Regions from separate parts of the Curtobacterium sp. YC1 genome, predicted to be linked through region 1. Evidence: riboswitches for the same ligand, from Rfam matches in the RefSeq annotation. Region 1 holds a riboswitch; the other holds the start of a gene.

Region 1 (3,201 bases):
CCGGCGATGCTCAGCACCCGCGGCACGCTCATGCGCCCGCCCCGTGCTGCGCGGACCCGGTCTGGAGGCGCGGCGCACCCTCCGGCGCCCACCCCACTCCCGCCCCGTGGTCGGCTCCACCGCCCCAGGCCGCCACGTACGCCGCCGCGGCGGATCCGGGGTCGGCTGCGGCGCAGATGCCCGACACCACCGCGACGCCCGCGGCACCGGCGGCGCGCAGGGGGTCGACGTCGTCCAGGGTGACCCCGCCGATCGCCACGCACGGCAGGTCGGTCGCGGCGGCGAGCCGGGCGAAGCCGTCGTGGCCGAGCGCCGGCGGGTGGTCGGCCTTCGTCGCCGTGGGGTGCACGACCCCGACGCCGAGCAGGTCGACGGTGCCGCGGGGGAGCCGCTCGACGGCCGACAGGTGCCCGAGCGTGTTCGCGGTGAGGCCCACGTGCGCACCGGGGCCGAGCAGTGCCCGGGCCGCGGCGACCGGCACGTCGGACTGCCCGAGGTGCACGCCGGCGACCCGGTGCCCGTCCCGCCGGGCAACGAGGGCGACGTCGAGCCGGTCGTCGACCACGACGGCGGCACGGTCGCCCACCGCCCCGGCCACGGCGACGGTGAGCGCGAGCAGGTCCCGCGCCGACGCGTCCTTGTCGCGCACCTGCACGATCCGCACCCCGGCCTGCACCGCGGCCCGGACGACGCCGAGCACCCCGACGCCGTGCCGGTCGGCCAGGGCTCCGTCGGTCACCAGGTAGACGCCGAGGTCGCGCCGCTGCCCGGTCACGCCGGCACCGCCGCGGACTCGACGGTGATCCGGGCCGTCCGCACGACCTGCTCCGGGGTCAGCGACGCCAACCGGTCGAGGAACAGCGGCTGGAACGAGCCGGGTCCACCGGCCTCCTGCGCGGCGAGCTCCGCGGCGATGGTGTGCACCGCGGTGGCGGCGACCGCGGCGGCTCCGGCGTCGTCCGGCGACACCGCGGTGAACGCGGCGACCACCGCTCCCAGGGCGCAGCCGCCCCCGGTGATGCGCGTCAGCAGCTCGGTGCCGTTCGCGACCCGGACCACGCCCGTCGCCGGGGCGACCAGCAGGTCGACGGGACCGGACACGGCCACCGCGTCCACGAGCCTCCCGTCCTGACCCGGAACCGGACCCGGATCGGAACTCGTGACGGCGGCGATCGCAGCGGCGCGGGCGTCCTCGGTGCCCGCGGTGCTGTCGACCCCGCGACCACCGGCCGAGGCGCCGAGCAGCGCGAGCACCTCCGACGCGTTGCCGCGCAGCACCGTCGGGTGCATCGCCAGCAGGTCGCGGGCCAGCGCCGTCCGCACCGGGAGCGACCCGACGGCCACCGGGTCGAGCACCCAGGGCGTCCCGGCGTCGCGGGCAGCGGGCACCGCTTCGAGCGCGGCGACCCGCGGTTCGGCGTGCGGGGTGCCCGTGTTCACCAGCAGGGCGTCGGCGACCCGGGCGAACGGTCCCGCCTCCGTCGCGACGTCGACCATCGCGGCAGAGGCCCCGAGCGCGAGCAGCACGTTCGCCGTGACGTTCTGCACGACGGTGTTCGTGATGCAGTGCACCAGCGGGGCCCGGGCGCGCACGGCCTCGAGCAGTTCGGCGGTCCGGTGGCCCCAGTCGTGGGTGGGCGCAGCGTTCTCCATGGACGATCCCTTCGCGAGTACGAGCTCGAGCAGGTTCGACGGGTGTGATCTCAGCCGCTGGTTGCGGCACCCCGTGTCTCGGGCGACACCGTACACGACGTCCGGTGACGACTCCGAGGCCGGGTCCGAGCACCGTGTGCCAGGGTTGGACCGTGCCAGACTCGACGCCTCCCGGGCCGCCACCCGGCCCCCGCGACCCCGGCGACGCCTGGGCGATCGGTCCGGACGGCACGAAGGCGTGGGGACGCTTCGGCGCCGCGGGCCTGCTCGTCGACGACGGCGCCGGACGCGTGCTGCTGCAGCACCGCGTCGAGTGGAGCCACCACGGGGGCACCTGGGGCATCCCCGGCGGCGCCCGCCACCAGCACGAGGACGCCGTGACGGCCGCGCTCCGCGAGTCCGCCGAGGAAGCCGGCGTGCCGGACGACGCCGTCGACCTGCGCCACACAGCCCTGCTCGACCTGGGGTTCTGGACCTACACGACGGTGGTGGGGCGCGCCTCCCGGCCGTTCGAACCGGTGATCGCCGACCGCGAGAGCCTCGCGCTCTCGTGGATCCCGATCGACCAGGTGGACGCACTCCCGCTGCACCCGGGGTTCGGAGCGTCGTGGCCGGCGCTCCGCGCCGTGGTGACGACCACGCCGCACGTCGTCGTCGACGCCGCGAACGTCGTCGGCAGCACGCCGGACGGCTGGTGGAAGGACCGCGCCGGTGCCGCCTCGCGTCTGCTGTCGTCGGTGACGGCGCTCGCCGCGGACGGGGTCGAGTCGTCGCTGCTCGACCTGCCGTTCGCCCGGTGGTGGCCGCGCTGGACGGTGGTGCTCGAGGGCGAGGCACGTGCAGCGTCCGACCCCGAGGCACGCGCAACAGCCGACCCGGAGGCACGAGCAGCCGCCGTCGAGGTGGTGCGCGCTCCCGGCTCCGGCGACGACGCGATCGTCGAGGCCGCACGACGCGCGGGTGACGCCGGCGACGGGCCGGTCGTGGTCGTGACCGCCGACCGGGAGCTCCGCGCGCGGGTCGAGTCGTCCGGCGCGGCTGTACGTGGACCGGGGTGGCTGCGCGAGCAGACCGACGCACGGAGCCGCCTTCCGCACTGACCGGGACAGCCCTGGTCGGTGCCGGTACGCTGGCGGTCCGTCAACGGAGACGCACACCCCCAGGAGGATCCCGTGGAGCGCATCACCAGGGCCGACGACCGCGTCCACCGCCCCGCAGGGCCGTGGACCCCCACGGTGCACCGGCTGCTCGCGCACCTGCACGAGCAGGGCTTCGTGGCCGCGCCGGAACCCATCGCCCTCGGCGACGCCCTCGAGACGGTGTCGTTCGTGCCCGGGGTCGCGGGGGAGTACCCCTGGACCGAGGACGTCGCGAGCGAGGCTGCCCTGGTCACCAGCGCCCGGCTGCTCCGGCAGTTCCACGACGCCGCCGCCACGTACCCGCGCGAGGACACCGCGGACGTCTGGTCGCAGGCCGACCGCGCCCCGGTCGAGACGATCGTGCACGGCGACTTCGCCCCGTACAACTGCGTGTACGACGGCATCGCCG
Region 2 (3,201 bases), 340 kb from region 1:
TGTGCGGCGCGGTGGCGATGCCGCCGGCCAGGGCGTCCGTCGCCCCGAGCCCGCCGGCGGCCGGCGGGAGGAGTCCTGCGATCGTCAAGCCGAGCGTCGACTTGCCGACGCCGTTCGGCCCCGTGACCGCGATGACCTGTCCGGCTCGGACCCGGAGGTCGATCCCGCTCCCGACACCGTGCCGCCCCCGAGCCGTCCCGAGCTCCCGCGCCCGGAGCAGCACCACAGCGCCGTCGCCGAACGCCCCGTCCGTGGCAACTCCGAACGCCTCCTCGCCGAGCGGGCGGAATGCACCCGTCGCTCCCCCGGACTCCCCACACATCCCGCCCGCTCGGCGGGGCGCACGGAGACCCCCTCGTGCCGACCCTCGCTCCGGCTCGGCACCGGGCACCCACACCCCGGCGGCCGTGAGCGCAGCGCCGTGCTCCGCCAGCACCGCGGCGGGCGGCCCGTCGGCGACGACGCCACCACCGGGCTCGAGCAGCACGAGCCGGTCGACCAGGTCGAGCCACGTGCCGATCCGGTGCTCCACCACGAGCAGGGTCGCCCCGGTCTCGTCGAGCAGGGCCCGCACGGCGTCGTGCACCTGCGTGACACCGTCGGGGTCGAGGTTGGCGCAGGGTTCGTCGAGCACGAGCGCACCGGGGCGCATCGCGAGCACTCCGGCGAGCGCCAGGCGCTGCCGCTGCCCGCCGGACAGGTCCGCCGTGGAGCGGTCGAGCGACAGGTGCAGTCCGACGACGTCCAGGGCCGACCGCACGCGCTGCCACGTCTCGTCGCGCGGGACGCCGGCGTTCTCGCACCCGAAGGCCACGTCGTCGCCGAGTCGGGACATCACGGTGTGCGCCTCGGGGTCCTGCATGACGAGGCCGACGCGCCCGCGGACCGCGCGGGGGTCGGCTCCGTCGACGAGGAGCGATCCGTGCACGGATGCCGCGGTGTCGTCGGTGGCGTCGGGCTCGTCGGGCAGCACGCCCGCGACCGCGCGCAGCAGCGTCGACTTGCCGGCACCGGACGGCCCGACGACCGCCACCCGCTCCCCCGGCTCGACGGTCAGGTCGACGCCGCGAACAGCCCACGCGTCCCGCTCCGGGTAGCGCCAGCCCCAGTCACGGAAGGCGATGCGCGCCCCGCGGACGTCGGTTCCTGCGTCGGCGTCCCCGCCTGTGGAGGGCGACGACGCCGACGGGGTGCGCTCCGTCACACCCGGGCGCGGGGCTCGCGACGGCTGTGCTCGCGGCCGACGGCGAAGGACGACAGCACTCCGGTGCGCGCGAGCGCCCGGACGACGAGCCACGACCCGACGCCGGCGATCACCGCGCCGGAGATGATCGCGCAGACGACGTAGACGGCCTTGAAGGCGGCGTCGAGCGCGGGGTACCAGAGGACGATGTCGTTGATGCCGAGCGCGAGACCCGCAGCGGCGCCCGCGAGCACCACGACCGGCAGGCGGTACACCCGGTACAGGAACAGTGCGAGGACGATCTCGGCGCCGAGTCCCTGGACGAGCCCGGCCTCGAGCGTCAGCCAGCCCCACGTGGTGCCGAAGAGCGCCTCGACCGAGGCGGCGACCATCTCGCCGTAGAGCGCGGCTCCCGGCTTGCGGACGACCAGGGCGACGATGGGTCCGGCGAGCAGCCAGACGCCGCCGAACAGGGCCTTCGTGCCGGGCAGCACCAGGTCCATGCCGGCGCTGATCGGCGCGTACCCGAACTCCCAGAGCCGGAAGACGACCCCGAGGGCCACGGCGAGGACGCTCGCGACGACGATGTCGACGACCCGCCACCGCAGCGATCGCCGCGGAACGGTGGAGACGGGTGCAGACGTGCGTGCAGACATGGTTCTGACTCCTCCCTGCGCCGGCATGATCCGGATCAGGTTCGACGGTCGGAGCGCCGTTCGCTCCCTCTCAGCCCGGCGGTCCCGGACTCCCGTGTGTGTGCCAGCAGTCTAGACGCGGTCGCGACCGCGTGACGCCAGGACGCAACCGGAGGCCCGTGGCGGCGTCGCCACGGGCCTCCGGTTGCGTCAGGTGGTCACTTCTTGAGCGCGCGGACCAGCTTGCGCAGGACACGCCCGGCCACCCACACGAAGGGGATGGCGACGACGATGAGGGAGATCGGGTTCGGTTCGAACACCAGGTCCTTGCCCGGGCGACGGACGTACGCGCCGACCGGGGCCGACGCACCGCCGCCACCACCGCCGCCGTTCTCGTCGTCGCCCCCGCCGCCGCCGAAGCCGAACCAGCTGACGGACACGGGGATGAGGGTCTGGTCGCCGACCTCGACGGGCTCTCCGTAGTTCGTGGAGACCCCGACCGGGCGGACCTTGTCTGCGAGCAGCGTGACGATGTTGGCCATGCGCGAGACGGTACTCGTCCGTCCCTCCACAGGCCGGGACCCGTCTGCGACGTCCACAGCTGGGGCTTGTCTGCGGACGTGGACGGGCGGCGCCGATATGTTGGCGACACCCACACCTGGAGGACCGTTTGCACACCTGGCCCGGAAACCCGTACCCGCTCGGGGCGACCTACGACGGGAGCGGCACGAACTTCGCGCTCTTCAGCGAGGTCGCCGAGCGTGTCGAGCTCTGCCTGTTCGATGACGACGGCAACGAAGAGTGCGTCCGCCTGCTCGAGGTGGACGCCTACGTCTGGCACGCCTACCTGCCGAACGTCGGCCCCGGCCAGCAGTACGGCTTCCGTGTCCACGGAGCGTACGACCCGGCGACCGGCTCGCGAGCCAACCCGTCGAAGCTCCTGCTCGACCCGTACGCCAAGGCGACCAGCGGCGAGATCGACTGGGACCAGTCGCTGTTCTCGTACACCTTCGGTGACCCCGACTCGACCAACGACGAGGACTCCGCGTCGCACATGATGAAGGGCGTCGTGATCAACCCCTTCTTCGACTGGCAGGGGGACCGTCCGCCGCGCACGCCGTACGGCGAGACGGTCATCTACGAAGCGCACGTCAAGGGACTCACCGAGACCCACCCGGACGTGCCGGAGGAGCAGCGCGGCACGTACGCCGGCGTCTCCCACCCCGCGGTCATCGAGCACCTGCAGCGCCTCGGCGTCACCACGCTCGAGCTCATGCCGGTGCACCAGTTCGTGAACGACTCCACCCTGCAGGACAAGGGACTGTCGAACTACTGGGGCTACAACACGATCGGCTTCTTCGCCCCGCACTCCGCGTACTCGTC

What was found. A riboswitch is a leader RNA that binds a small molecule or an ion and turns the genes downstream of it on or off. The one in region 1 is predicted to bind thiamine pyrophosphate.
Region 2: another riboswitch for thiamine pyrophosphate. It lies ahead of I8920_RS04585 (ECF transporter S component); the one in region 1 lies ahead of thiM (hydroxyethylthiazole kinase).

The regions. Positions count from the first base shown of each region.
Region 1 covers NZ_CP066341.1:1,287,045-1,290,245, forward strand. The annotation lists gene I8920_RS06150 (bifunctional hydroxymethylpyrimidine kinase/phosphomethylpyrimidine kinase) at 1-32, opposite strand, end outside; gene thiE (thiamine phosphate synthase) at 29-775, opposite strand; gene thiM (hydroxyethylthiazole kinase) at 772-1,653, opposite strand; TPP riboswitch at 1,642-1,737, opposite strand; gene I8920_RS06165 (NUDIX domain-containing protein) at 1,806-2,753, shown strand; gene I8920_RS06170 (phosphotransferase enzyme family protein) at 2,826-3,201, shown strand, end outside.
Region 2 covers NZ_CP066341.1:948,405-951,605, reverse strand. The annotation lists gene I8920_RS04590 (ATP-binding cassette domain-containing protein) at 1-1,204, opposite strand, end outside; gene I8920_RS04585 (ECF transporter S component) at 1,201-1,839, opposite strand; TPP riboswitch at 1,834-1,945, opposite strand; gene I8920_RS04580 (hypothetical protein) at 2,037-2,360, opposite strand; gene glgX (glycogen debranching protein GlgX) at 2,489-3,201, shown strand, end outside.